4 regions of the Micromonospora olivasterospora genome follow, and region 1 is predicted to be linked to each of the others. Evidence: riboswitches for the same ligand, from Rfam matches in the RefSeq annotation. Region 1 holds a riboswitch; each other region holds the start of a gene.
The links. Region 1 has a riboswitch for cobalamin ahead of JD77_RS10565 (ribonucleoside-diphosphate reductase subunit alpha). Riboswitches for the same ligand answer to the same signal wherever they lie in the genome.
Positions count from the first base shown of each region.

Region 2: linked by a shared signal. The riboswitch ahead of metE (5-methyltetrahydropteroyltriglutamate--homocysteine S-methyltransferase) and the one ahead of JD77_RS10565 (ribonucleoside-diphosphate reductase subunit alpha) in region 1 are both predicted to bind cobalamin.
Region 3: linked by a shared signal. The riboswitch ahead of bluB (5,6-dimethylbenzimidazole synthase) and the one ahead of JD77_RS10565 (ribonucleoside-diphosphate reductase subunit alpha) in region 1 are both predicted to bind cobalamin.
Region 4: linked by a shared signal. The riboswitch ahead of cobN (cobaltochelatase subunit CobN) and the one ahead of JD77_RS10565 (ribonucleoside-diphosphate reductase subunit alpha) in region 1 are both predicted to bind cobalamin.

Region 1 covers NZ_VLKE01000001.1:2,301,367-2,308,497, reverse strand. Annotated here, with positions in the region: gene JD77_RS10590 (FecCD family ABC transporter permease) at 1-12, shown strand, start outside; gene JD77_RS10585 (ABC transporter ATP-binding protein) at 9-794, shown strand; gene JD77_RS10580 (reverse transcriptase domain-containing protein) at 1,261-1,794, opposite strand; gene JD77_RS10575 (hypothetical protein) at 1,950-2,240, shown strand; gene JD77_RS10570 (ribonucleotide-diphosphate reductase subunit beta) at 2,218-3,213, opposite strand; gene JD77_RS10565 (ribonucleoside-diphosphate reductase subunit alpha) at 3,258-5,645, opposite strand; cobalamin riboswitch at 5,770-5,987, opposite strand; gene JD77_RS10560 (hypothetical protein) at 6,116-6,340, shown strand; gene JD77_RS10555 (superoxide dismutase) at 6,789-7,131, shown strand, end outside.
Region 2 covers NZ_VLKE01000002.1:35,431-42,561, forward strand. Annotated here, with positions in the region: gene metE (5-methyltetrahydropteroyltriglutamate--homocysteine S-methyltransferase) at 1-1,151, opposite strand, end outside; cobalamin riboswitch at 1,258-1,461, opposite strand; gene JD77_RS31295 (hypothetical protein) at 1,753-2,061, shown strand; gene JD77_RS31300 (hypothetical protein) at 2,527-3,345, opposite strand; gene JD77_RS31305 (sigma factor-like helix-turn-helix DNA-binding protein) at 3,350-4,192, opposite strand; gene JD77_RS31310 (sigma-70 family RNA polymerase sigma factor) at 4,434-5,054, shown strand; gene JD77_RS31315 (Lsr2 family DNA-binding protein) at 5,051-5,566, shown strand; gene JD77_RS31320 (GGDEF domain-containing protein) at 5,578-6,243, shown strand; gene JD77_RS33135 (hypothetical protein) at 6,240-6,821, shown strand; gene JD77_RS31330 (hypothetical protein) at 6,822-7,088, shown strand; gene JD77_RS31335 (hypothetical protein) at 7,085-7,131, shown strand, end outside.
Region 3 covers NZ_VLKE01000001.1:2,874,885-2,882,015, forward strand. Annotated here, with positions in the region: gene crtI (phytoene desaturase family protein) at 1-446, opposite strand, end outside; gene JD77_RS13170 (phytoene/squalene synthase family protein) at 604-1,560, shown strand; gene JD77_RS13175 (serine hydrolase domain-containing protein) at 1,577-2,641, opposite strand; gene JD77_RS13180 (dihydrolipoyl dehydrogenase family protein) at 2,738-4,156, shown strand; partial or broken gene JD77_RS13185 (crotonase/enoyl-CoA hydratase family protein) at 4,162-4,913, opposite strand; cobalamin riboswitch at 5,233-5,431, shown strand; gene bluB (5,6-dimethylbenzimidazole synthase) at 5,467-6,087, shown strand; gene JD77_RS13195 (Rieske (2Fe-2S) protein) at 6,239-7,090, shown strand.
Region 4 covers NZ_VLKE01000001.1:5,426,635-5,433,765, forward strand. Annotated here, with positions in the region: gene JD77_RS24910 (MFS transporter) at 1-1,152, shown strand, start outside; gene JD77_RS24915 (hypothetical protein) at 1,260-1,595, shown strand; cobalamin riboswitch at 1,695-1,824, shown strand; gene cobN (cobaltochelatase subunit CobN) at 2,111-5,779, shown strand; gene JD77_RS24925 (putative cobaltochelatase) at 5,776-7,131, shown strand, end outside.

The DNA.
Region 1 (7,131 bases):
AGAACAGGATGACCGACCTGCGTGCCACCGGACTGCGCCTCGCCTACGACGGCCGCACCGTGGTGGCCGGCCTCGACCTCCAGATCGCTCCAGGAAAGATCACCGCCGTGGTCGGTCCCAACGCCTGCGGCAAGTCGACGCTGCTGCGCGGCCTCGCCCGGCTCATGCCGTCGGCGTCCGGAACGGTTCTGCTCGACGGCCGCGACATCCACCGGCTGCCGACACGCGAGGTCGCCGGCCGCATCGGCGTGCTGCCGCAGCAGCCCATCGCCCCGGACGGCATCACCGTGAGCGACCTGGTCGCCCGAGGCCGACACCCGCACCAGAAGTGGCTGCGGCAGTGGTCGGCCGGCGACGAACAGGCCGTGACCGCCGCCCTGGCCGCCACCGGCGTCACCGAGCTGGCCGGCCGTCCCGTCGACGAGCTGTCCGGAGGCCAGCGCCAACGCGTCTGGATCGCCCTGGTGCTCGCCCAGGACACCGACCTGCTCCTGCTCGACGAGCCGACCACGTTCCTCGATCTTGCCCATCAGCTGGAGGTCCTGGACCTGCTCAGCAACCTCAACGCCGCCGGCCGCACGGTCGTCGCCGTCCTGCACGACCTCAACATGGCCTGCCGCTACGCCCACGAAATCGTCGCGATGCGCGACGGCGCTGTGATCGCCCAGGGGCCGCCCGCCGACGTCGTGGACGCGCAACTGGTCGAGGCGGTGTTCGGCGTACGCGCTCGCATCATCACCGACCCCACGACCGGAACGCCCCTCGTCCTGCCGGAACCACGGACCACCTCATGATGATCGTCGCCAACGGGTGGGCGTCGGCTGCAACATGGCAGTCGAATCCACCGCCGCGGCAGACAGTGCATGACTTCCCGTTCCGGAGGCGCTTGAAGGCCGGTCGGCCGTACGGTCTCGCGCGTCGGGTATGGCGTGATGCGGATGGAGCGGCCGCGGGGGCAGGTGCCATCCCGGCCAGCCACCGACTCCCCGCAGGGGCGGAGCCCCGACGACGGCGATGATGATCGAGGCGGTGTTCCTCCGCCCGGGAATGTCGGATCGGCACCGTAGCTGCAACCCGGATCGCTCGACGCCGACGACGATCGGCCGTTCACCGAGACCGGGCCTGGGCAGCTGGTCAGGGACTCGCTAGTTGAGTCGGCCTGGAGTGCGGTGCCGCGTTGCCGCTGGTCCGTTTCTCCAGGCCGCTCGCCGAACCCGCCGTGCGCGTCTCCGCGCAACGGGCTCTCCACGGTTGCTGTCGTCAGGCGTTGTCGGGTGTGGGCCAGGGGTGGGGATTGTGCGTTGCCGGTAGCGGGTCACCGGGGTGGCCGCTATCGGTTGGTGCGCGGTCCCGTCCGCGGTGATGGGCAGCCACCTGCCGGTCGGCGTGGTGAACTGTTTGCGGAGGGCCTTTGGCCCAGCCGTGCGTGACCTGGTTGAGCCTGGTCAGCACGGTTCTCAGGTCCTGCTGTGATGTCCTGCGGGTCAGTGCTCGGATGTTCGCCTTCAATGACCGGATCGGCCGGGCGGCGATGAACGTGTGCACGTGCCAGCGGTTCGAGCCTCGCTTGCGCTGCCACTGGATGTGGAAGCCGAGGAAGTCGAGCCCGTCGCTCATGTGCACGATCCGCGTCTTGGTCGGCGACAGGCGCAGGCCAAGCGGAGCGAGCACGGCGGCGACGTCCTTGCGCACTGCGGCCGTGTGGTCCCGGGTTCCGTGGACCAGGCCCACGAAGTCGTCGGCGTAACGGACCAGCCGCGTTGGGCCGCGTAGGGCAATCCCGGCCGGGTGCACCAGGCCTCCTCGTCCGGCGCGCCGCCCAAAGTGGACAGAACTAGCCAACGCCGTTGTCTATCGTGTTGGTCCTTGAGCGGTTGTGGTCGGCGCGTCCGCCCTGAGGGACCAGGACGCCGCAGCAGGAGAGTCCCCGCGCGACGAGAAGGTGACGGATGGGTCGGAAGATCGACAGGATCGCGGTGGTCGTGGACGGCTCCGACTGGGTGGCCATACGGCCGGAGGACTTCGATCGCCTGGACGCCTCACGCCGGCAGGTCGGCGCGAGCGCCGCACGGGCGACCCGGCTGGAGCACGAGGTGCGTCAGACACGGGCCCGCCTGGCGCGGATCGAGGCGATCCTCGCCGAGGCGGACCCGGCCGACTGTGTATGCGAGCGTCTCAACTCGGTCCTGCATGGCCCGGGCGTGGCTCGACCGGTGGTCAGAAGTCGTCGTCGAAGGTGACGCTCCCGGTCACCCCGACCTGGTAGGCCGACACCCGCCGCTCGAAGAAGTTTGACAGCTCCTGCACATCCTGCAGGTCCATGAACGGGAACGGGTTCGTCGAGCCGTAGAGCGGTGCGATGCCGAGTTGGGCGAGCCGACGGTCGGCCACGTGCTGCAGGTACTGGCGCATCTCGGCCAGGGAGAGCCCGGATACACCCTGTTCGAGGAGGTCCTCGGCGAACTGGGCCTCGCACTCCACCGCTTCGGCCAGCATCTCGCGTACCTGGCGGGTCATCTCGTCGTCGAACAGGTCCGGCTCCTCGCGGCGGACGGTTTCGACGACGTCGAAAGCGAACGCCATGTGCATGGACTCGTCACGGAACACCCAGTTGGTGCCGGAGGCGAGCCCGTTCAGCAGGCCCCGGGACCGCAGGAAGTAGACGTAGGCGAAGGCGCCGTAGAAGAACAACCCCTCGATACACGCGGCGAAGCAGACCAGGTTGAGCAAAAACGCCCGGCGGTCCTCGCGGGTCCGCAGCTCGCGCAGCGCGAAGACGGAGTCGATCCAGCGGAAGCAGAACTCGGCCTTGCGTCGGATGGACGGGATGTTCTCGATGGCGGCGAACGCCGCGAACCGCTCCTTCTCATCCGGGACATACGTGTCGAGCAGGTTCAGGTAGAACTGCACGTGCACGGCCTCTTCGAACAGTTGCCGGGACAGGTAGAGCCGGCCTTCCGGGGAGTTGACGTGCTGGTAGAGATTGAGCACCAGATTGTTGGCGACGATGGTGTCCCCGGTGGCGAAGAACGCGACGAGCCGGGACACCAGGTGCTGCTCGGCGGGCGAAAGCCTGGCCAGGTCGGCGAGGTCGGAGTGCAGGTCGACCTCCTCGACAGTCCAGGTGTTACGGATGGCGTCCTTGAACCGGTCGAAGAAGTGCGGGTAGCGCATCGGGCGCAGGGTCAGGTCCATGCCGGGATCGAGCAGCATGTGCCGCTCGCCGGTGCTGGCGGCGCGGGATTCGGGGACGGTGGTCACTGGCAAGCCTCGCAGCTCTCGGGGTTCTCGAGGGAGCAGGCCACTGCGTCGGCGCTCGAACCGACGACGGTGGGCACCACCGCGGCGGCGGTGACGGCGACGGTGGCCTGCTGGATCCGCGTCGCCGGACGGGAACGCAGGTAGTAGGTGGTCTTCAGCCCGGACTTCCAGGCGTAGAAGTACATCGACGACAGCTTGCCGATGGTCGGCGCGCTCATGAACAGGTTCAGCGATTGCGACTGGTCGACGTACGGCGCTCGGGCGGCGGCCAGGTCGATCAGCGCCCGCTGCGGAAGCTCCCACGCGGTGCGGAACACCTCCCGCACCTCGACGGGCAGTTCCGTGATGCCCTGCACCGATCCCTCGGCGCGCTTGATCTGGTCTCTGATCGCCGGCGTCCACAGTCCGCGCGCCTTCAGCTCACCGACAAGGTAGGTGTTGACCTGGAGGAACTCACCGGACATGGTTTCGCGCTTGAACAGGTTGGACACCTGCGGCTCGGTGCACTCGTAGCAGCCGGCGATCGAGGCGATCGTGGCGGTCGGAGCGATCGCGACCAGCAGCGAGTTGCGCAGGCCGTGCGACGCGATCGCCGAACGCAGCCCCTCCCACCGCTCCTGCTGCACGGGTGCCGCGCCCCACAGGTCCGGGTGCAGCTCACCGCGGGCGGCGCGGGTCTCGACGTACGCGGGATGAGGGCCGAACCGCTCGGCGAGCCCCGCCGAGGTTTCCAGGGCGGTCAGGAAGACCTCCTCCTGCACCCGGGTCGACAGGTGCCTGGCCTCGGCCGAGTCGAACGGCAGGCGTAGGGCGAAGAACGCGTCCTGCAGGCCCATCAGTCCGAGCCCGACCGGCCGCCAGCGCGGGTTCGACACCGCTGCCTGCTCGGCCGGGTAGTAGTTGATGTCGATCACCCGGTCGAGGAACACCACCGCGGTACGTACGGTCGCCCGCAGCTTCTCCCAGTCGACCCCGTCGACCGTGACGTGGGCGCCCAGGTTGATCGAGCCGAGGTTGCACACCGCGGTCTCGGTGTCGCTGTTGACCTCGAGGATCTCGGTGCACAGGTTGGACAGGTGGATCACGTTGCCCGGCGCCCCGGTCTGGTTGGACAGCCGGTTCGACGGATCCTTGAACGTCATCCACCCGTTGCCGGTCTGCGCCAGAGTGCGCATCATCCGCCCGTACAGGTCTCGAGCCTTGACCGTCCGGACGGCCTTTTTCTCCGCGACCCGGTAGGCGGCATCGAACTCCTCCCCGTACAGGTCGGGCAACTCGGGCGCGTCGGACGGGTCGATCAGCGACCACTCCTCGTCTGCCTCGACGCGGCGCATGAACTCGTCCGGGACCCAGTTGGCCAGGTTCAGGTTGTGCGTACGACGGGACTCCTCGCCGGTGTTGTCCCGCAACTCCAGGAACTCCTCGATGTCCGGGTGCCACGGCTCCAGGTAGACGCAGGCCGCGCCCTTACGCCGGCCACCCTGGTTGACCGCCGCCACGCCCGCGTCGAGCGTCTTCAGGAACGGCACGATGCCGTTCGACCGGCCGTTCGTGCCGCGGATCAGCGCGCCCCGACCGCGCACCCGCGACCAGGCGATGCCGATGCCGCCGGAGAACTTCGACAACTTCGCGACCTGGTGGTACCGCTCGTAGATTGAGTCCAACTCGTCACGGGGAGAGTCGACCAGGAAACACGACGACATCTGCGTGTGCCGGGTCCCCGAGTTGAACAGCGTCGGAGAACTCGGCAGGTACGCCAGCGACGACATCAGCCGGTAGAACCCGATCGCCTCGGCCGGCGTCTGCGACAACCCGCAGGCCACCCGCAGCAGCCAGTACTGCGGCGTCTCCACCACCAGCCGAGACTCGGGGTGACGCAGCAGGTACCGGTCGGCCACCGTACGCAGGCCGAAGTACTCGAAGCGCAGATCACCAGCCGGGTCCACCGCGTCGTCAAACGTGCCCGCGTTACGGGCCACGAACGCGGCGGTGCCATCGCCGATCAAACCCAAGCCGTGGGCACACCGGATGGACTGGCTGAAGCTCGCCACACCATGCCCGCGGACCTCCTTGTCCACGGACGCAGCCAGCAACCGCGCCGCCAGCCTGGAGTACTGCGGCTCCTCACCGATCAACTCCGCTGCCGTCTGGATCAACAGCTTGTCCAACTCGGCGGTGGTCGCCCCGTCATACAGCCCGCTGACCGTCTTCGTGGCCACCCGCAGCGGGTCCACCTCGTCCAGGTCGGCCACCCACCGCTCGACCGCCCCGGCAATCTTGTTGACGTCCACCAGTTCGGTGTCACCGGTACCCCTGCGGACCCGCATCCCCGCCCGGCGATGCTCCGCGCCCGAACCGGACGCGAGCTCCTGCACGTCTGTCATGATCTCTCCTCGCGCTGTCGCCGATAGCCCTCGGACGCGCGAGTGAACGCCAACGGACCCGGCGGCAGAGCCGGGCCGGTTGCTGGCGTCGGCCGTCCCGCGCGGCCTCCGACCGCCGCACGCGGCACGTGCGGCGCGCTGGCAGGTCTTCGGACTCGCGGGCCTGACCGGGGCCGCCGGTCGTCTACTAGCCGTCGCTTCCCAGGCCCGGCCGGGCCCAGTGCTTGATGACGGCGGTCGTTCCCACTCACCGCTGCGGGGCAGTCCCGGACTCGCACCGGGTTCCCTCTTGCCTCGACCGCACCACTCGGACCCGGCCGAACCAGCTGCGCCGAACACCATATATGTGGCCGCCACCGAATGGGCAACACCAGATGTCGTGTCCACGTGTCAGGATCGTCTCACCGGTCACGCTCATTTGCGCGGAGGGTGCACGAGAACCACTCCGGGCATGTTGGTCCTGCCCGGGCGTGGATCTTTACGGCGATAGTTGTCGAACCTATGCAATGCCCGCGTGCGGCAGGAGGGCTGACAGCGCGCGGGCGGCAGAGCAAGCCGGTGGTCACCCGCCGCAGGTCCGGGACCTCGCGCAGTTGACCGTCGTCGAGGCGCAGCCACTGCTGCTGTTCTTCGATCACCGCGACCCGGCGAAGGTCAGTCAACTCAGCATCATGCACCCGGCGCTGATGCCATGACCACAGCCGCGCGCAGGCGTACCGTGCCGGTGACCGGCGGCGGGGCGTCGTCCTTCTGCCCGACGGCATCTGGGACATCTACGTCCTACCAGCTTGTGGCAGAGCCTCTCCAGTCAGCTGCCGGTGGTGTCCCGGCAACCACACGCCTGAAGATCACATTTCAGTGACTGCTCATGACTTTCGTCTCCGGTCGCGTGGCCTTCCATGGCGAGTCGGTCCCGATGAGGTTGGCGGCGAGTGTGGAGAACGTTCGGATCGCCCAAGGTGCCCGGGACGGCAGCGGCGGGGCGACGGCGGGATCCGGACGACAGTCAGGGAGCTTGTTGCAAATAGCTGGCAACTACGAGAGAGTGGTATTAGCGGACGGGTGCCTCGGCTTGCGATGATCCGGACCTTTGCTGGGGCATCCGTCCGCTCGCACCCTGGACCGCGAGATGAGGAGCCGCTGGTGGGCGTCTACACGCTGCCCGACATGCCGTACGACTACGGCGCCTTGGAGCCGGCGATGTCCGGCGAGATCCTGGAGCTGCACCACAGCAAGCACCACGCGGCTTATGTGAAGGGCAGCAACGATGCCCTGGAGCAGCTGGCTGAGGCCCGGGAGAAGGGCGACTTCGCGGCGTTGGTCGGGCTGGAGAAGACGTTCGCGTTCAACCTGTCCGGGCATGTGCTGCACTCGATCTTCTGGAACAACCTGTCCCCGGACGGCGGCGACCGCCCAGGCGGGGAGCTGGCCGCAGCAATCGACGAGCACTTCGGCTCGTTCGACGGCATGGCCGGGCAACTCTCGG
Region 2 (7,131 bases), on a different contig from region 1:
CGGACGTCGTCGTGCCGCCACGCCGCCGGGATCGGCGGCAGCGGCGCGGGTAGGTCGGCGGTACCGTCGCGCAGCGCGCGGCCGAGCAGCACCACCTCGTCGACCTTCTGCCGGGCGAACGCCAGCCGCGCTCGCAGCTCGGTGTCGAGGCGGGTCTCGGCGTCCAGGTCAACCGGGACGTGCAGCAGCGAGCACGACGACGACACGGCGACCTGGTCGGCCAGGCCGGCGACGGTGGCGCCGGTGACCGCGGCGGCGCGCAGGTCGGTGCGCCAGATGTTGTGCCCGTCCACCAGGCCGGCGACGATCGTCTTGCCGCGCAGCGGACCGGCTCCGCTGAGCCGCCTGAGGTTGCCCGGCCCGGCGACGAGGTCCAGGCCGATCGCCTCGACCGGTGTGCCGAGCAGCGCGGGCAAAGCGTCGCCGAGCTCGCCGAAGTAGCTGGCGACGAAGATCTGCGGCCGCTGCTCCAGCTCGCCGAGCCGGATGTAGGCGCGGCGCAGCGCGTCGATCTCATCCGGGGTGCGGTCGGCGACGTAGGCGGGCTCGTCGAGCTGCACCCACTCCACACCGGCCCGCGCCAGGTCCGCGAGCAACGAGGCGTACGTCTCGACCAGGTCGTCCAGCCGGGCGAACGGGTCGGCGCCCTTGGCCAGCAGCAGGAACGTGGCCGGGCCGACGAACACCGGCCGGGTGGTGATGCCAAGGGCGCGGGCCTCGCTGTACTCGCTCAGGGCCTTGGCCGGGTTCGGGGTGAACTGGGTGTCGGCGTCGATTTCCGGGACCAGGTAGTGGTAGTTGGTGGCGAACCACTTGGTCAGCTCCAGCGCCGGCTCGGCGTCAACCCCGCGGGCCATCGCGAAGTACGTGTCGAGCTCGGGCAACCCGAGCCGGCGAAACCGGGCCGGGACCGCGCCGACGGCGACGGCGGTGTCGAGGACGTGGTCGTAGTAGGAGAACGTGTTGGACGGGATGGCGTCGAGGCGGGCATCGCGCAGCGTCTGCCACACCTGGCCGCGCAGGCCGGCCGCTGTCGATTCCAGGGCGGCGGCGTCGATGCGCCCTGCCCAGTACGCCTCGACGGCCTTCTTCAGCTCGCGGTTGCCGCCGATGCGCGGATAGCCGAGCACGGTGCTGGTACCGAATGTCACGGGGTGTTTCCCTTCCCTCGAGGTGCCCGACGTGCACGGGAAGGCAGGGGAAAGGCCAGACGGCCTTCCGCCCGGCCCTCCCGAGAGGCCGTCGGGGGCGCACGCGGTCGTGTGCGCGGTGCGGGCAGGTCTTCGGACTCGTGGGCGTCGTGCTCGCGCCTACCGGCCGTCGCTTCCCAGGCTCGCGCCCAGTGCTTGATGACGGCTTTCGTTCCCACTCACCGCTGCGGGGCAGTCCCGGTCTCGCACCGGGTTCCCTCTTACGACGCACGGCCTGGCGGCCGCGCGAACCAGCACTGCAGGCAATCCTAGAACTCGTCATCTGTTGCCACGACCGGCCCCACCGGACGGCCGAACCATCTGCGATGGACGCCATATATGCCGACGGCAGGGGAGCCGCACACAACATCTCGTGTCGGCGTGTCCTTGGCCCGACGGGCTGCACGCATCCGGTGAGGGGCAGAGAGCGCGATGGAAAGGCGCATCGACCCCCAGAGAGTGCCAAACACCGGGCCCGCGGCGAGTTCGACCAGCAGTTCATCGGGGCCCGCGAGATGAACGCGGCGGAGCTGAAGCGGTTCGAGGCATGGGAGATGACGCGATGAGCGAGGACGTGGTCCGGGCGGCCGAGGCGTTCGCCCGCGGCGAGGTCGACTACGACGACACCGCCCCGGTCGAGCTGCCGCCGGCGGCGGAGACCGAACCGATGGTGATGCGCGGAGTGCGCCTGCCCGTGGACCTGGACCAGCGGGTCCGCGACGCCGCCGACGCCGCCGGCGTCAAGGCATCCACCCTCATCCGCGAGTGGATCGAACTCGGACTCACCGAGCTGGAGAACGACCGGCCCGTGTCCCTGTCCGCGCTGCGCCGCGCGATCGCCCACGCCACCCAGGCCAGCCGCGCCGCCTGACCGGCTCACCACCCACTCACAGCGGCTCACAGCGCAGAGTCACACCACCAAGCCAAACACCAACCACTGGCCGTTGCCAGCGAAGTTGAACTTCTTGCCATCGAATCTGGTTCGGATGGAGTTTCTGCCACTACAGATGGTCCGCTCCTGGTCATCGAGTCTGGAGTTGATGATGACGCTGGTGGCGGCGGAATCCGTTTGGCCTGGCGCTGAGCTGGTGTTCGTCGCGGCGGCTGGTGCGTAGGCCCACCCGATCGCGGCGCGACGGCTACCACCACGATCGGGGTCAGATTCGGTGGCACAAAGCCTCGAGCCCACCAGTCACATCTGAGCAGGCGAACCGACTCCCCTGCCATCGAAGATGAACCGCCCCTGGTCATCGGGACCAGCGCGGTTCAACTTCGCTGTCAACGGACAACCACAATCGGCAGCTACGCGACACGCCGTGAACCTAACAAAGCACTACTAGCTGGGTGAGAACCCATCGACGTAGATGGCAGTTGCGTCGTCGGACTGCTTGTTGCGTCGCCATCGGATCGCAGACGGATCTTGGCGTTCAGCCTGTCTCACTCGCGCGATAAGCGCTGTCGGTCCCTGGGCGCCAAGAAGATCTAGCGTGTTGGGCCAATCAAGCAGTCCAAGCGTCACTGCGCGAGCGGCACCGTCGCTGAGGACCGCAACCCTCGTCTGCGCATCGACGGGGATGAAGCCGGTCAAAGCCTGCTGCACCACCGCCGGATCGGCCTCGGCGATCCAGTAGCCGCCTGGGACGTTCCGGGCGGCTAGTTCGGCGTGCTTCATGGCGAGCAATGCCGCCGCTTTACCAGGCGAACCGATCGGATGGCGATCTGCTTCTGCCCGCTCCGCTGCGGCGGTACGGCTTACCCGATCATCGGTGATCACGGTCAACCGGCCACCTTGATCGACCGCCAGCGAGACGTCTCCGAGGACCAGGTAGTCGAGTCCTCCAGGCTGAAAACGCACCAGACCGACACCGGCTGACGGCGTGCCTGGGTGCCCTAGATCGCAGGTGCTGCGGTGCTCGTCGGCGACTCGGCTGATCGCGATGGCGAGCGCGTTCGACAGGGACGTGGACGGATCACGCACCAGCTCGATCGAGGTCTCCCCCAGCCGGCGGGCATACCAGCTCACGCCATGAAGGCAGCCTGTATCGGTGCGGGCGGTAGCGCCGTCAAGCACAGCGACCAGGTGCTCGTCGGCATAGAACCAGTCCTCATTAGCCCGGTCGCTGCTGCCCGGGTCGCTGGCGGCGAGTACCCGCATGCGGTCATGCACCTTCATGCCGGTAGACGGGCGTGAGCAGGTCGCTGGAGGTGATCTGTCGAGTAGCCGCATCGAAGCTACAGGTGATCAGCGCGGACCACCGCCGGCCGCGTACCTCGCGGTATATCTCGGACAGATGGCCCTCAAGGTAGTGCGCCGCTCCGGCAGTGCCAGGGCCATGAATGCCTGCGAGGTACAAGAACGTTCCCTTGCCGTCGGGGCGCGGGAGCCGGCCGATGTAGGCGTAGTCGACGGGCTCACCGCTATCGCTGGGGGATCGAAACTCCTGGCCCGCATTCTTGTCGACCAAGTACCACCCGCGCTCGTCAACCGAGAACCCCAGGTGCTCGTCGGACTCCAGCACCTGACCAACGAACGGCAGTAACCGCGGGCTAGTGAGGACGATCAGATTCGGTCGGTTCAGCTTGACCAAGCCAGGCGGCGGCACGATCTCATGATCCGCGCTGAGGCCGACAGACCTCGCCAACTCGGCAATGCGGTCGTAGGCGGCTAAAGCTTCAGCAGACAGCACCGCTAGCGGCTTCCCGTCTGGCCGTCCGGTCTCGTGCTTGCCGCCGATCGCCACGGTTAGCCGTCCGGTGCCGAGGAGGGCGCGCTCGGGTCGGACCCCGGCAGACAGGAGCTGGGAGACGCGCGAGCGGGACATGCCCAGGGCCTCGGCGATCTGGAGTTGAGTCAGCCCGCTGTGCAGAAGCCCCTCGAAGACCTCACGCCGTTCGCGCGAGAGGTCCGCGATGGCCAGTTGGTGGTCATCGATGAGGGCGTTGATCTGGCGCGCGCGCTCAAGCGGATCTTGCGCTGCGGCTGCTTCCTGTGACTCGGACACCACTTACTCCACTCCGGTGAGGGGGCTAACGAGAGCGTAGTTGGTCAGCCCACAGGCCATGCTTCGGATGGTTAAGGGGGCTATCAAGACTGGCTGATTCAGGGGGCTTGACCAACGGTAAGGGCTGTGGTGTCCTTAGTCCACCCCCCTAAACAAGCGTAAAAAGGGGGCTGAAAGGAGAGGGCGCCAGCGGGATTGCGGCCCGCCGACGCCCAACGGCATCCACCCCAAGGAGGCACAGATGCCAGCAACGAGGGTAAGCCCTGCCCCGGCCGATCCGGCGCAGGCTCCTTCTGGATCGATGACCGGCGAGGTGTCGGCGCTGGTGGCGCGGGCGCAGGCCGGTGACGCGGAGGCGTTCGGCCTGGTCTACGACCGGTACGTCGACCAGGTCTTCCGGTTCGTCTACCGGCGGGTTCTGGACCGGCAGGTGGCCGAGGACCTGACCTCGGAGACGTTCCTGCGGGCGCTGCGCAACCTGGCCAGCTTCCGCCGGCCGGGCGGCGACTTCGGCGCCTGGGTGACCATGATCGCCCGGAACCTGGTGATCAACTGGCAGCGGTCGCACCAGCGGCGTGAGCGGCCGGTCGCCGAGCTGCGGGACGCGGCCCCGGTCGACCAGGCGCCGAGCCCGGAGGCCGTCGCCGTGACCACGCTGACCCGTGAGGCCCTGCTCGCCGGGATCGAGCAGCTCAACCCGGCGCAGCAGCAGTGCATCACGCTGCGGTACCTGCGAGAGCTGTCGATCGAGGAGACCGCGCAGGCGCTGGGCAAGACCCCGGCGGCGATCAAGGCGCTCCAGCAGAAGGCGCTGCGGGTGCTGCGTGGGCTGCTGCCGGTGACGGCGGTGATGCCGGCATGAGCACCACGACGTTGGAGGTCAACGGTGTCGACCGGGCTGCTCTGGTGCGGGCCGCGGAGGGCACGCCGCGCGTCCCCGACCTGGGAACGCCGATGGGCATCCGGGTCATTACCGCGCCGGCTGACGCGATGGCGCCGGCCACCACCGAGGACGTCCCCACCGGCCAGACGCTGGAGCAGTTGCTGGCCCTGGCCCAGGGCAGCGAGGCCGGCCGTACCCGCCAGCTCGCTGAGAAGATCGGCGCCCTGGTCGCGGAGCTGACCGGCCGGCTGGAGGCCGAGCAGGCCGCCGAGGCCCGGCGCCGGGAGCTGGCCGAGAAGGAGGCCAAGCTCACCGCCGAGCTCGCCGCGCTGCGGCAGAAGATGGGCACCGGGCCGGAGGCCGCCGCGCACCGCGCCGCGATCCGTCAGTGGGCCCAGGCCAACGGCTACGCCGTGCGCGAGCGTGGCCGGATTCCGCGGAATGTTGTCCAGGCGTGGGCGGCGGCGACCGGGTCGGAGGTGACCCGGTGAAGGCGTTGAAGATGCTGCTGCCGGCCGCCGCCGTGCTGTCGCTGGCGGGTCACGTGTGGGCCGCGCAGGTGACCCGGTCGCAGCGGGTCCGGCTGATCGAGGCCCGCCGGAGCGCGACGACGGACCCGCTGACCGGGTGCGCGAACCGCGCCGGTCTGGACCGGGCGCTCGATGACCTGGACGGTGAGCCCTACGACCTGGTCTTGGTGGACCTGGACCGGTTCAAGCCGGTCAACGACACCTGGGGTCACGCGGCCGGCGACCGGTTGCTGGTGGAGATCGCCCGCCGGCTGCGGGCCTGCCTGGACGACGTCGACGACGCGGTGGTGGCCCGGATCGGTGGTGACGAGTTCGTGCTCGCTGCGCCGTCGTCGGTGCCGCTGGCGCACTACCTGGGCGCGGAGGTCATCACCGCTCTGGCCGCACCGATCGAGGTGGCCGACGGGGTCACGGTGACGGTGACGGCCAGCGTCGGCGCGATCCACGCGACCACCGGCGAGGACCGGGCCCGGGTGATGGCCGCAGCCGATGCCGCCGCCTACGAGGCGAAGCTGCGCGGTGGCGACGGCCTGGTCGAGCACAACCCCCTGTCCGGGCTGCCGGAGGTGGAGCAGCGTCCGCTGCTGCGGCTGCGGGAGATGGCCGCTCTGACGAACGTCCTGGGGGTGACGGCGTGACCGCCACCGACGCGCAGCGGGCCACGGTCTGTCGGCCGCCGCAGCCCGGCCCGTACCTGCGGGAGCTGTTCGAGGTGCCGCCGCCGCTGCGCCTGGACGACATCGGCGCTCTGTGCCCGCTGGACGACATGGTGTTGATCCGGGTGGCCGGCGGGTGGTCGTGCCCGTCCTGCGGCGCCGGCTGGAGCAGCGAGGGCCGCGACGGCCGCTGGTCGACCGTCACGCAGATCGTGCGGTTGGCCGATCAGGGTGATGACGACGGCCGCCTGTCTTCGGGTCGGCTGACCCGGGTCGCGGTCGTCGGTGTGGTCGCCGCCGGCCCGGCCGCCGCCACGGTGGCCGTCGCGCACCGCTACGCCGAGCATGCCGACGCGGTACCGCCGGAGCTGCTCTACTCCCCCGCCGTCGCGGTGGGCCTGGTCGGGCTGGTCCTCGCCGGCCGGCGGGTCGTCCGCTGGGTTGACGAGCGCCGGCACCCCCTCGCGGTGGACGTCGATGAGGCTGACCTCGACCCGTACGGCCGCGAGGTGCTCGCCCGGGTGCGGGCGGCCCGTCAGGCCCGCGGGGAGGTGTGCTGAATGGCCGGGCTGCTGGTGGTGAAGGTGCACCTGGACTGGACCGGCCCGGCGCACTACGAGCGCGGGGTGTCGCTGCCCTGCCGGGTGTGCGGCACGCCGACGTGCCAGCGCGACGGGCAGGGCCGCGCGTGCGAGAAGACCTGCGCCGAGGACGAGATCGCCCGGGAGCTGCTCGGCACCGGGCGGGCCCTGATCGCCGATGAGCGCGTGCCGACCCCGGCCGCGTTCGCCGGCGGCCGGCTGGCGACGGCGGGAGGCCCGCAGTGACCACCACGACCGAGACCACCAGCGCCGGCGTGCAGGGTGAGCC
Region 3 (7,131 bases), 570 kb from region 1:
TCGATGAAGTCGGCCCGCTCCAGCCGCCACAGCTCCCGGGCGTAGTCGACGAAGCGCAGGTAGCCGTCGGCCTCCCGGGGACCGCAGAGCGCGGCGATCCCGGCCGCCATGCGGGTCGTGTCGGTGACGACGTCCAGCGTGGAGCCGTCGGCGTAGTACGCCCGGTACGCCGGGTCGAGCGGCGTCAGGTCGAGCCAGTCGCCCAGCTCCTCGCCGACCGCGCCGAGCGCCTCGGCGATCAGGTCCGGCATGGTGAGGACGGTGGGTCCGGTGTCGAACTCGTACCCGTCGACGTCGAGCCGGCCGGCCCGGCCGCCCGGCACCGGCTCGCGCTCCAGCACCGTCACCTGCCGGCCGCCGCCGGCCAGATGGAGCGCGCAGGCCAGCCCGCCGAGCCCGGCGCCGACGACGACCACCCGGTCCGTCGGTCCCGTCACGGTTCGCACGTGGTCACCTCCTTCGGAACGTCGGCCGCCGGCGCTCCACCATTCCAGCGGCAGGCCGCCCAGTCGCGCCCGACAAACCGCGTCGCCGCCCGCCCGGCGAGCGTACCGTAGGGTTACGAGTTGCGTCGATTGATGCGTCGCTTTGCCGAGGAGGGCCGTGGACACCGACCTCGCCGCCGCCTACGACCGCTGCCGCGAGCTGCACAGGCGTCACGGCCGCACCTACTATCTCGCCACCGGCCTGCTCCCCGCCTGGAAACGCCGGCACGTGCACGCCCTCTACGGCTTCACCCGGTACGCGGACGAGATCGTCGACCGCATTGAGGACACGTCGCCGGACGAGCGGGCGGCCCGACTCGACGACTGGTCGGCACGCTTCCTGGCCGGGCTCGGCGGCGCACCCGTCGACGACCCGCTGCTGCCCGCCGTCCTGCACACCATCGCCGTGTTCGACCTGGACCGGGCCGACTTCGCGGCGTTCCTGCGCAGCATGGCGATGGACCTGACGGTCACCTCGTACCGGACGTACGACGACCTGCTCGACTACATGGAGGGCTCCGCCGCCGTCGTCGGCACGATGATGCTGCCGATCCTGGGCAGCTCCGACCCGGCCGCCGCCCGGGAGCCCGCCCGCCAGCTCGGCCTCGCCTTCCAGCTCACCAACTTCATTCGGGACGTGGCCGAGGACCTGGGCCGCGACCGGACGTACCTGCCGGACGAGGACCTCGCCGCGTTCGGCGTCACCCGGGAGGACCTGCTCGCCGCCGTCGCCGGGCGCCGGAGCACCCCGCGGATCCGGGACCTGATCGCGTACGAGGTGACCCGTGCGCAGGCCCACTACGCCGCCGCCGCGCCGGGCATCCCCCTGCTGGCACCCGGCTCGCAGGCGTGCATGCGGACCGCGTACGCGCTCTACGGCGGCATCCTCGACGAGGTGGCCGCCCAGGGCTACGACGTCTTCGCGCGCCGGGCCCGCGTATCCGGGCGACGGCGGCTGGCCGTGGCGGGGCGCGCGCTGCTCGCCCCGGCCGGCACCCCGGTCACGCTCCCCGGCCCGAGGCCCAAGGAAGGGCTCCCTGTCCACGCATTCGGTCGCGCAGGGGCCCCGTCCTAACCACCGCCGCCCCCGGTCATAGGCACGAGTGCAGCGCCTCGACCAGTTCGTCCACCCGGTCGTGGTCGGCCAGCCGGGCCGTGGCGTACGCGAACGTGTAGCCGCGCGCCGGGTCCGCCCAGGCGCTGCTGCCGCCGATCCCGCCCATGCCCCAGCTGCCGTCCGGCTCCCACTGCATGCCCAGCGTCCAGCACGCCCGGCGGTCCAGCACCACGTCCGGCCCGTCGTACTGGACCCGGGTCGCCTCGGCGACCAGCTCGGGGCTGAACAGGCGTACCCCGTCGAGCGTGCCGCCGGCGAGCAGGCCGGCGTAGAGGCGGGCCAGCCCGGCGGCCGTCGCGTGCAGGTTGACCGCCGGCACCTCCGCGCCCCGCCACACCGGGCCGTTCAGCACCGCCGGGTCGAGGCCGCCGGCCGGGTTGCCCAGGGCCCGCGCCCGCGGCGAGCCCGGCTCGCCCAGCGTCCGGGCCGGCCAGCCCGGATCGCCGTACGACAGGTCGGCGCACCGCCGCCGGTCCGCCGGCCCGAGGCCGAAGCCCAGGTCGAGCCGCCACGGCCCGGCGATCTCGTCCGCCAGGAACCGGCCCACCGACCGGCCGTCCACCCGCCGGACCAGCTCGCCGACCAGGTGCCCGTACGTCCAGGCGTGCTCGCCCGCGACGGAGCCCGGCTCCCACTCGGGCTCGGCGGCGGCCAGGTCGGCGCAGAGCAGCGCCCAGTCGGCGACCGCCTCGGCCGGACGGGGCACCGGGAACGCCGGCAGCCCCGCCGTGTGGCTCAGCACCTGCCGCACGGTGGCCCGGGCGCGGAACGCCGGCCAGTGCGCGGCCACCGGGTCGTCCAGGCCGAGCCGGCCCCGGTCGACGAGCGCCAGCAGGCACAGCGCCGCCACCGGCTTGCCGACCGAGTACACGTTGACCAGGGTGTCCGGCCGCCACTCCCGCCCGCCGCCGGCGGCCCCGCCGACGACGTTCACGACCGGCCGCCCGTCGTACCAGACGGCGAGGGAGGCCCCCGCCTCCCGGCCGGTGGCGAGCAGGTCGTGGAAGCAGTCCAGGACCGGGGCGAAGCGTGCGTGCATCCGGCCACGGTAGGGCCTGCCCGCCGGGGCGGGCGCGGCAATTCCGGCCCGGCGGGGGTGGCCGCGGCCCGCCCGGTACGGAATGCTGGCGTGGTGGTGCAGCCGGAACTGGTGGACGTGGTCGTGGTCGGGCTCGGCGTCGGCGGCGAGGAGGTGGCCGGGCGGCTCGCCGAGGCCGGCCTGCGGGTCGTCGGGATCGAGCGGGGCCTGGTCGGCGGGGAGTGCCCGTACTGGGGCTGCGTCCCGAGCAAGATGATGATCCGGGCCGCGAACGCCCTCGCCGAGGCCCGCCGGGTCGACGGGCTCGCCGGCACGGCCCAGGTCCAGCCGGACTGGGCGCCGGTGGCGAAGCGGATCCGCGAGGAGGCCACCGACACCTGGGACGACACGGTCGCGGTGCGGCGGTTCACCGACAAGGGCGGCCGGTTCGTCCGGGGCGACGGCCGGCTCGACGGCCCGGGCCGGGTACGCGTCGGCGACCAGGTCTTCCAGGCGCGGTACGGGATCGTGCTCGGCACGGGCACCCGTCCCGTCGTCCCGCCGATCGACGGGCTGGCCGACACCCCGTACTGGACCAACCACCAGGCGATCGAGGTCGAGGAGCTGCCGGGGTCGCTGCTGGTCCTCGGCGGCGGCGCGATCGGGCTGGAGCTGGCGCAGGTCTTCGCCCGGTTCGGGGTCGCGGTGACCGTCGTCGAGGCGATGGACCGGGTGCTCGCCGTCGAGGAGCCCGAGGCGTCCGAGGTGGCCGCGGCCGCGCTGCGCGCCGACGGGGTGCGTGTCGAGACCGGCCTGCGGGCCGAACGGGTCAGCCACGACGGGCGGGTGTTCACCCTGCACGGCGCGGGCGGCGTCACGTTCACGGCCGACGAGCTGCTGGTGGCGACCGGCCGGCGGGCCGACCTCGACGAGCTGGGCCTGGAGACGGTGGGCCTCGACCCGTCCCGGCGCCACCTGGCGGTCGGCGACCGGATGCGTGCCGCCGAGGGGATCTGGGCGGTCGGCGACCTGACCGGCGAGGGCCCGTTCACCCACGTCGCCATGTACCAGGCCGCCGTCGTGATCGCGGACGTGCTCGACCACGCCCGGCAGGCCCAGCCCGGGCCGGACGCCGGCAGCGCCCTGAGCGGGGTGGCGGGCCCGGCCGGGGTGCCCCGCTCCGACTACCGCGCGCTGCCCCGGGTCACCTTCACCGACCCGGAGGTCGGCGCGGTCGGGCTGACCGAGCGGCAGGCGCGGGAGCGCGGGATCAACGTGCAGGTGGGCGTCAGCCAGCTCGGCTCGTCGACCCGGGGCTGGATCCACCGGGCGGACGGGCTCATCAAGCTGGTGGCCGACGCCGACCGGGGCGTGCTGGTCGGGGCGACGTCTGTCGGGCCGGCCGGCGGCGAGGTCCTGTCGGCGCTGGTGGTGGCGGTCCACGCAGCCGTGCCGATCGGCCAGCTGCGTCAGATGATCTACGCGTACCCGACGTTCCACCGCGCCATCGAGGACGCCCTCCGCAACCTCCGGTAGCGCCGCTATGCCGGGGTGCCGTGCCGGCCCGCGCCGGCCGCGAAGCGGGCCGCGCCCGCCGCCGCATCGGCGGCCAGCGACTCGACGCCGTACGCGAGCTCGACCGCCAGCGCCTGCGCCTCGGGCAGGCCGGCGCAGGCCAGCACCGCCGCCCGGTCGTTGCGCAGGCACGTCTGCGGGTGGCGGGCGATTTCGGCGGCGAGTCGCTCGGCCTCCGCCCGGGCCTCGCCCGGCGCGACCAGCCGGTTCACCAATCCCATCCGGTACGCCTCGTCCGCCGGCACCGGCCGCCCGGTGAGGATCAGGTCCAGCGCCCGGCTCTCCCCGATCAGCCTCGGCAGCCGGACCGTGCCGCCGTCGATCAGCGGCACCCCCAGCGCCGGCAGAACACCCCGAGCACCGCGTCGGACTCGGCGATCCGCAGGTCGCACCAGAGCGCCAGCTCCAGCCCGCCGGCCACGGCGTACCCGGAGATCGCGGCGAGCACCGGCTTGGACAGGCGCATCCGGGTCGGACCCATGGGGCCGTCGCCGTCCGGCTCGACGCGGTTGCCGCTCGGGGTGCCGATCGCCTTCAGGTCCGCGCCGGGGCAGAACGTGCCGCCGGCGCCGCAGAGCACCGCGACCGCCGCCGCCGGGTCGGCCTCGAACGCGCGGAACGCGTCGGCCAGCGCCCGCGCGGTCGGGCCGTCGACGGCGTTGCGGGCCGCCGGCCGGTCCAGGATCACCGTGGTCACCGCGCCCGCGTCTACGGGCATGCCGGTCCTGCTGCGGGCTCGACCCGTACCCCCATCGGGACAGCATGCCGCCCCGGGGCGCCGGCGCGCCAGGGCGGCGCATGCGTGGGCCTCAGCCCTCGTCGCGGCGGGCCAGCTCGCCGCGTCGGCCCCGAGCGCGGTGGCGGTCCCGGCGCTCGTCGCGGCGGGCCAGCGTGGCGCCTCGGCCCCGAGCGCGGTGGCGGTCCGGCGTTCGTCGCGGCGGGCCAGCGTGGCGCCGAGGGCGGCGGCGACCACGCAGCCGACGCCGGCCAGCTGCGGCCAGGCCAGCAGGAGCGACCGCATCTCCACTACGATCGGCGGCGGCACGATCATGTGAGGTGCCCCACGCGAGTGGGGAGAATCGGGAAGCCGGTGCGAATCCGGCACGGGCCCGCCGCGGTGACCGGGGAGCCACCGTCCACGCGCGCAGAGCGCAGCCACTGGCCGCACGGCTGGGAAGGCGGGCGGCCAGGCGTCGATCCGGGAGTCCGAAGACCGGCCTCGCGTCGACCGCCCGCCCGTACGGGTGGGCCGAGCGCAGCGGGAGCCTGCCGTGGAACTGTACGACGCCATCCACCGTCGCCGTGACGTCCGAGCCCAGTTCACCGGGGATCCGGTGCCCGAGGAGACCCTGCGTCGCGTCCTCGCTGCGGCGCACGCCGCGCCGAGCGTCGGCTATTCGCAGCCGTGGGACTTCATCCTGGTCCGGGACGCCGACACCCGCCGCCGCTTCCACCAGCACGTCCAGGCCGAGCGGGACACCTTCGCCGCCACCCTGGACGGCCCGGCCGCCGAGCGGTTCGCCCGGATCAAGATTGACGGGGTGCTGGAGTCGACGCTGTCGATCGTGGTCACCTACGACGCGGCCCGGGGCGGCCCGGCGGTGCTCGGCCGGCATGCCATCGCCGACGCCGGCCTCTACTCGGTGTGCCTGGCCATCCAGAACCTCTGGCTCGCCGCCACGGCCGAGGGGCTCGGCGTCGGCTGGGTCTCCTTCTACCGGGAGCCGTTCCTCGCCGAGCTGCTGGGCGTACCGGACGGCATCCGGCCGGTCGCGTGGCTCTGCGTCGGGCCGGTCACCCACCTGGAGGCCGTACCGGACCTGGCCCGGCACGGCTGGCGCCACGCGCGCCCGCTCGCCGAGGCCGTCCACCACGATCGCTGGCCGGGCTGATCCGCTGGCCCCCATGGCGGCGGTATGGCGGTATCCGCGCCGGGAGGATGCCCCCGTGTCGGTGACATGCTGGTGTCCGTTCCCGGCGCGGCCGGCGCGAATTGTCGCCGTCGCCCGGTTTGCGGCCGCTTCCGCCGGGAAGTCGGACGGCATGCGGGCACTCTTGACGAAACTCGAACAGAACTCGGCGCTGGACCGGGCCGGCGACCGGTTGCAGCGCGGTGTCCAGGCCACCCTCCGGCCGCAGCGGGTCCGCGACCTGCTGCACGGAGTGTTCCTCGGGCACCCGTTGCATCCGGCGATGGTGCAGGTGCCGGTGGGTGCGTGGATCAGCGCGGCCGTGCTCGACCTGATGCCGGGGCAGCGCCGGGCCGCCACCGCACTGGTCGGGCTGGGCACGGTCAGCGCCCTCCCGGCGGCGGTCGCCGGGCTGAACGACTGGGCGGCCCTCGCCCGCGACCAGCGGCGGGTCGGCCTGGTCCACGCCGCCGCGAACACCGTCGCCCTCGCCCTGTACGCGGGCTCGCTGGCGGCGCGGCGGCAGGGCCGGCACGGGGCGGGGCGGATGCTGGCGTACCTCGGGCTGACGGCGGCGAGCACCGGCGCGTACATCGGCGGGCACCTGGCGTACAAGCAGGCGGCGCAGGTCAACCAGAGCGTCTCCGAACTGCACCGGATCAGCGACGGCTGGAAGGCGGTGGCGGACATGGCCGCGCTGCCGCAGCGGAAGCTGATCACGCGCGAGGTGGACGACGTCTCGGTGATCCTCTACCGGCACGGCGACGACGTCACCGTGATGCTGGAACGCTGCCCGCACCAGAGCGGCCCGCTCGGCCAGGGCGAGGTCACCCAGGTCGACGGGCACGACTGCGTGGTCTGCCCGTGGCACGGCAGCACGTTCCGGCTCAACGGCGGCGAGGTCGTGCACGGCCCGGCCGCGAACGACCAGCAGATCCTGTCGAGCCGGGTGATCGACGGGGTGCTCCAGGTCCGACTGCCCTGACTGCGCCGCCCGCACCCCGGCGTCGGCTCCGGGACGGGGCG
Region 4 (7,131 bases), 3.1 Mb from region 1:
GTCGTGTTCGCCCTCAACGGCCTCGCCTCCGCCGCCTGGTTCTCCAGGGTGCCGGCGGTCAAGGACGCGTTGGAGCTCAGCGCGGGGCGGCTCGGGCTGCTGCTGCTGGCGGCCTCCATCGGGGCGCTGGTGGCGATGCCGACATCCGGGCTGATCACCCAGCGGTTCGGGGCGGCCCGCACCGTGGCGTACAGCACCGCGCTGCTCACGGTGGCGCTGGCGGTCATCGGGCTCTCCGCCGGCCTGGCCGGCTGGCTGCCCGGGGTCGCGGTCGGCCTCTTCGCCCTCGGCTACGGCTCCGGCACCTGCGACGTGGCGATGAACATCGAGGCGACGGGGGTCGAGCGGCGGCTCGGCCGGACGATCATGCCCCGGTTCCACGCGGCCTGGAGCCTCGGCTCGGTGGCCGGCGCCGGCCTCGGCGCGGGGGCCGCCCGGCTCGGGTTCCCGCTCGCCGTGCACCTGGCGGTGCTCGCGGCGGTGGTGCTGGTCGGCACGCTGCTCGCGGTCCGCTCGTTCCTGGCCGCCGCGCCGGCCCCGTCGGCCGACGACCCGAAGCCGGGGGCCGACGCCGCCGCCCGGCGCCGCGCCCAGCTGGCGGCCTGGCGGGAGCCGCGCACCCTGCTCATCGGCCTGCTGGTGCTGGTGGCGGCGTTCACCGAGGGCACCGCCAACGACTGGGTCGCGGTGGCGTTCGTCGAGGGGTACGACCTGAGCGAGGCGGCCGGCGCGGCCGTGTACGGGGTGTTCGTGGCGGGCATGACCCTCGGCCGCACCGCCGGCACGGTGGCGCTGGACCGGTGGGGGCGGGTGCCGGTGCTGCTCGCCACCATCTCGGTCGCCGGGGCGGGCGCGGCCCTCGCGGTGCTGGCGGGGTCCGGGCCGGTGGCGATCGTCGGTGTGGCGCTGTGGGGCATCGGCGCGTCGCTCGGCTTCCCCGTGGGCCTGAGCGCCGCCGCCGACGACGAGGAACGGGCGCCGGCCCGGGTCAGCGTCGTCGCCGTGCTCGGCTACACCGCGTTCCTCGCCGGGCCGCCGCTGCTCGGCTTCCTCGGGGATCACATGGGCATCCTGCGCGCCCTGCTCGTGGTGCCGCTGGTGCTGTTGCCCACCCTCGCCCTGGTCCCGGCCACCCGCCCGCTCAAGCGCTGACCGGCTCCCCGCCGCCGGCCCCGGCCAGCTTCTTCTCACCCGGCTCCCAGCCGCTTGCCAGGTGGCGGTGCTGCACTGGGGCGAACGGGTGAGGAAGGGGGCCGGACATGGGCTGGTTCATCCGGCGAGGGCGCGCCGCCGACGGGACGCCGACGAAGCTCGACCGGGAGGCGACCGCCGACGACCTCGCCGCCCTGGAGGCGTTCGTGCGGACCCGCCGGGGCGTGGAGTTCTACCTGGAGCCCGAGACCACCGCGACCGACACCACCGTGATGGCGATCGCCCACGACGGCGAGTGGATCCGGCGCCGGACCGGGTCGCCCCGGGTCGCCGCGCGGATCGCCCAGCGGCACGCCGTCCCGCTGTACGAGGCCGCGCGCACCGGCTACCCGGAGCGGATGCGGGCCTGGAACCGGGCCCACCCGGAGCGCCGGCTCCGCTGAGCCGCCCGCCGGTCGGCAGCCGTCGGGGGGAGCGGGCGTGGGACGCGCCGTTGACCGGCGGCGCGCGGGTGTGGCAGCATTCGCGGCCTGACGGCAGTGAAGGAAGCCGGTGCGATTCCGGCGCGGTCCCGCCACTGTCACCGGGGAGCGATCCCCCCTCGCGAGTCACGGCCGTGTGTCTGCGGTTGGAAGGCCGGGGGAGAGCGTCGATCCGGGAGCCAGGAGACTTCGGCCGTCGGGACGACCCCAGGGCGTGGACACCCGAGGAGGACCCGATGAGGCGCAGCGTCTCACGTATCGACGACCACCGTCTCCGCCGATCGGCGCGCGGCTGCGCGCCCGCGACCGGTCGCCGGCCCGCTCCGCCGCCCGCCCGCCGCTGAGGTCCGCCCCCCGCACACCGAGGTCCGCGCCTCCGCGCCGTCGCCGAGGCCAGCCCCCCGCCGGGTCCTCGCCCACCCCTGCCCGCCGTCGACCGGCCCGTCGCCCCCGGGCATCACTCTCCGGAGCCATCCGTGCGCATCCTGCTGCTGTCCACCGCCGACACCGACCTGCTCGCCGCCCGCGCCAGCGGCGCCGACTACCGGCTGGCCAACCCGGCCCGGGTCGCCGCCGACGCCGTGCCAGCGCTGCTCGACGGCGCCGACCTCGCCGTCGTACGGCTGCTCGGCGGCCGGCAGGCGTGGCCGGACGGCCTGGTCGCGGTGCTCGCCTCCGGCGTGCCGACGGTGGTCCTCGGCGGCGAGGCGGTGCCGGACGCGGAGCTGATGGCGGCGTCCACAGTGCCCTCCGGGGTGGCCACGCAGGCGCTGGCGTACCTGGTCGAGGGCGGGCCGGACAACCTGGCCCAGCTCGCCCGGTTCCTCTCCGACACGGTGCTGCTCACCGGCGAGGGCTTCGCCCCGCCCGCGCCCACCGCCGCGTACGGGATCCACGGCGACCGCGAGCCGGCGCCCGGCCGCCCCACGGTCGGGATCGTCTTCTACCGGGCGCACACCCTCGCCGGCAACACGGCGTTCGTCGACGCCCTCGCCGACGCGGTCGACGCGGCCGGCGGCAACCCGCTGCCGGTCTACTGCGGATCGCTGCGCGGCCTCGCCCCGGGCGACGGGCCCCTGGAGCTGTTCGCCCGCTGCGACGCGCTCGTCGTCACCGTCCTCGCCGCCGGCGGGACGGTCCCCGCGGACGCGTCCAACGGCGGCGACCCCGACGCGTGGGACGTCGGCGCGCTCGCCGCCCTCGACGTCCCGGTGCTCCAGGCGCTCTGCCTGACCAGCACCCGCGACCAGTGGGCGGCCAGCGACGCCGGCCTGTCCCCGTTGGACGCCGCGATGCAGGTGGCCATCCCCGAGTTCGACGGCCGGATCGTCACCGTGCCGTTCTCGTTCAAGCGGATCGACGCCGACGGGCTGTCGGTCTACGAGCCCGACCCCGAGCGGGCCGCGCGGGTCGCCGGCATCGCCGTGCGGCAGGCCCGGCTGCGGCACGTCCCGAACGCCGACAAGCGCCTCGCCGTCGTCCTCAGCTCGTATCCGACGAAGCACTCCCGCGTCGGCAACGCCGTCGGCCTGGACACCCCCGCCTCGGCGGTGCGCCTGTTCGCCGCGCTCGCCGACGCCGGCTACGACCTGGGCGAGCAGCCGCCGCCCGGCGACGGGGACGCGCTGATCCACGCCCTGATCGCCGCCGGCGGGCACGACGTCGAGTGGCTCACCCCGGAGCAGCTCGCCGCCGCGGAGGCCCGGGTGCCCGGGGAGACGTACCGGCGGTGGTTCGACCGGCTCCCGGCCGGGCTGCGCGAGGGGGTGCTCGCGCACTGGGGCGAGCCGCCGGGCGAGCTGTACGCCGACGGCGGCGACCTCGTCCTCGCCGGCCTGCGCTTCGGCAACGTGGTGCTGATGATCCAGCCGCCGCGCGGCTTCGGCGAGAACCCGATCGCCATCTACCACGACCCCGACCTGCCGCCGAGCCACCACTACCTGGCCGCGTACCGGTGGCTGGCCGCGCCCGTCGAAGAGGGCGGGTTCGGCGCGGACGCCGTGGTGCACCTCGGCAAGCACGGCACCCTGGAGTGGCTGCCCGGCAAGGGGCTCGGGCTGGCCGCCGACTGCGCCCCCGACGCCGTCCTCGGGGACCTGCCGCTGGTGTACCCGTTCATCGTCAACGACCCCGGCGAGGGCACCCAGGCCAAACGCCGCGCCCACGCCGTCGTCGTCGACCACCTCGTCCCGCCGATGGCCCGCGCCGACACGTACGGCGACCTGGCGAAGCTCGAACAGCTCCTCGACGAGTACGCCACCGTGCAGGCCCTCGACCCGGCCAAGGTGCCGACCGTCCGGGCGCAGATCTGGGAGTTGGTGCGCGCCGCCGAGCTGCACCACGACCTGCACACCGAGGACATGCCGGCCGCCGACGACTTCGACGACTTCGTGCTGCACCTCGACGGGTACCTGTGCGAGGTCAAGGACGTGCAGATCCGCGACGGGCTGCACGTCCTCGGCGGCGCGCCCGCCGGCGAGGCCCGGGTCAACCTGGTCCTCGCCGTGCTGCGCGCCCCCCAGGTGTGGGGCGGCACCCGTGCGCTGCCCGGCCTGCGCCAGGCCCTCGCCGCCGCGTACGGCCTCGACGAGCAGGCGTTGCTCGCCGCGCCGGGGCAGCGGGTCGCCGTGCCCGCGGCGCTGGCCGAGGCGGTGGACGGGCCCGCCGCCACGGCCGCCGACGCCGTCGACCTGATCGAGGGGCTGGCCCGCCGCCTCGTCGTCGGCATGGAGACCCTCGACTGGGACGCCGACCGCGTCGACGCCGTCGTCACCGAGGTCGCCGGCCGGGCGATCCCCGACGCCGCCGACGTGCTGCGCTTCGCCGCCCGGGAGGTGGTGCCCCGTCTCGCCGCCACCACCGACGAGGTGGACCGGGTGCTCGGCGCCCTCGACGGCCGGTTCGTGCCGCCCGGCCCGTCCGGCTCGCCCACCCGGGGCGTGGTCGACGTGCTCCCCACCGGCCGCAACTTCTACTCCGTCGACCCGAAGGCGATCCCGTCCCGCAACGCGTGGGACGTCGGCGTGGCCCTCGCGGACTCGCTGCTGGCCCGGCATCTCGCGGACACCGGCGAGTACCCCCGCTCGGTGGGGCTCACCGTGTGGGGGACCAGCGCCATGCGCACCCAGGGCGACGATGTCGCCGAGGTGCTGGCGCTGCTGGGCTGCCGGCCCACCTGGGACGACCGGTCGCGCCGGGTCACCGGCGTGGAGGTGGTGCCGCTGGCCGAGCTGGGCCGCCCCCGCGTCGACGTCACCGTCCGCATCTCCGGGTTCTTCCGGGACGCGTTCCCGCACGTCGTCGCGCTGATCGACGACGCCGTGCGGCGGGTCGCCGCCCTCGACGAGCCGGCGGCGGACAACTTCGTCGCCGCGCACGTCGCCGCCGACGTGGCCGAGCACGGCGACGAGCGGCGGGCCACCGCCCGGATCTTCGGCTCGAAGCCCGGCGCGTACGGGGCGGGGCTGCTGCCGCTGATCGACGCCCGCAACTGGCGCACCGACGCCGACCTCGCCGAGGTGTACGCCGTCTGGGGCGGCTACGCGTACGGGCCGGGGCTGGACGGCCGGGAGGCCCGCGTCGACATGGAACGCTCCTTCGCCCGCATCGCCGTGGCGGTGAAGAACCAGGACACCCGCGAGCACGACATCGTCGACTCCGACGACTACTTCCAGTACCACGGCGGGATGGTGGCGATGGTCCGCCACCTCACCGGGACGTCCCCGGCCGCCTACGTGGGGGACTCCGCGATGCCGCACGACGTGCGCACCCGCACCCTCGGTGAGGAGACCCGGCGGGTGTTCCGGGCCCGGGTGGTGAATCCGAAGTGGATCGCCGCGATGCGCCGGCACGGCTACAAGGGCGCGTTCGAGCTGGCCGCCACCGTGGACTACCTGTTCGGCTACGACGCCACGGCCGGCGTCGTCGACGACTGGATGTACGAGCACCTCGCCGCCGCGTACGTCTTCGACCCCGGGACGCGGGAGTTCCTGGAGCAGTCGAACCCGTGGGCGCTGCGCGGCATCGCCGAGCGGCTGCTGGAGGCCGCCGACCGGGGGCTGTGGACCGCACCGGACCCGGAGACCCTCGACCGGCTCCGCGAGACGTACCTGGCCACCGAGGGCGACCTGGAGGACCGGGCATGAGCTTCCCGTTCTCCGCCGTCCTCGGCATGGACGACATGCGGCTGGCCCTGCTGCTCAACGCCGTCTCCCCGGCCATCGGCGGGGTGCTCGTGCGGGGCGAGAAGGGCACCGCGAAGTCCACCGCCGTGCGGGCCCTGGCCGCGCTGCTGCCCCCGGTCGACCACGTCGCCGGCTGCCGCTTCGCCTGTGACCCGGCCACCCCGGACCCGGGCTGCCCGGACGGCCCGCACCCCGCCGACCCGCCCGCCGAGCGCCGCCCGGCCCGGCTGGTGGAGCTGCCGGTCGGCGCCGCCGAGGACCGGGTGGTCGGCTCGCTCGACCTGGAGAAGGCACTCGCCGAGGGGGTGCGCGCCTTCGAGCCCGGCCTGCTCGCCGCCGCCCACCGGGGCGTGCTCTACGTCGACGAGGTCAACCTGCTCCACGACCACCTCGTCGACCTGCTTCTGGACGCCGCCGCGATGGGCCGCAGCCACGTCGAGCGGGAGGGCGTGTCGGTCAGCCACGCGTCCCGGTTCCTGCTGGTCGGCACGATGAACCCGGAGGAGGGGGAACTGCGCCCGCAGCTGCTGGACCGGTTCGGCCTCACCGTCGAGGTGGGCGCCAGCCGGGACCCGGCGGTCCGGGTGGAGGTGGTCCGCCGCCGGCTGGCCGCCGACGCCGACCCGGCCGGGTTCGCCGCCCGCTGGGCCGACGCCGACGCCGAGGTCGCCCGGCGGGTGGCCGCCGCCCGGGGCCGGCTCGACCGGGTGCTGCTGCCCGACGGCGCGCTGCGCCAGATCGCCGAGGTGTGCGCCGCGTTCGACGTGGACGGGATGCGCGCCGACATCGTCACGGCGCGTACCGCGATCGCGCACGCCGCCTGGCAGGACCGGACGGTGGTGACCGCCGAGGACGTCCGGGTCGCCGCCCGGCTGGCCCTGCCGCACCGCCGCCGCCGCGACCCGTTCGACACCCCCGGGCTGGACGAGCAGCGCCTCGACGAGGCGCTGCGCCGGGCCGGCGAGGACGACCCGGACGCCGACCCGCCGTCCGGCCCGGACGGCGGCGGCCCGGACGACGGCCCCGACGGCGGCGGCCCGGACGGCGGTGACGCCGGGGGCGCGGGCCCCGACGGCAGCGGGACCGGCCCCCACAGCGGTGCCGGGCCGGACTCCGGCGAGCCCGGTCCTGCCGGGCGGGACTCGGATGCGGCCGGCGACGCCCGGCAGGATCCCGCCCGACCCGGCGGCCCCGGGCAGGACGACGACACCGGCCGGCCCGGCGGCCCGGCGCCCGACAGGCAGCCCGTGGCCGTACCCGAGCGGGGGCTGCGGGCCCGGCTGCTCGCGGCGCCCGGCGTGGGCGACGGGGTG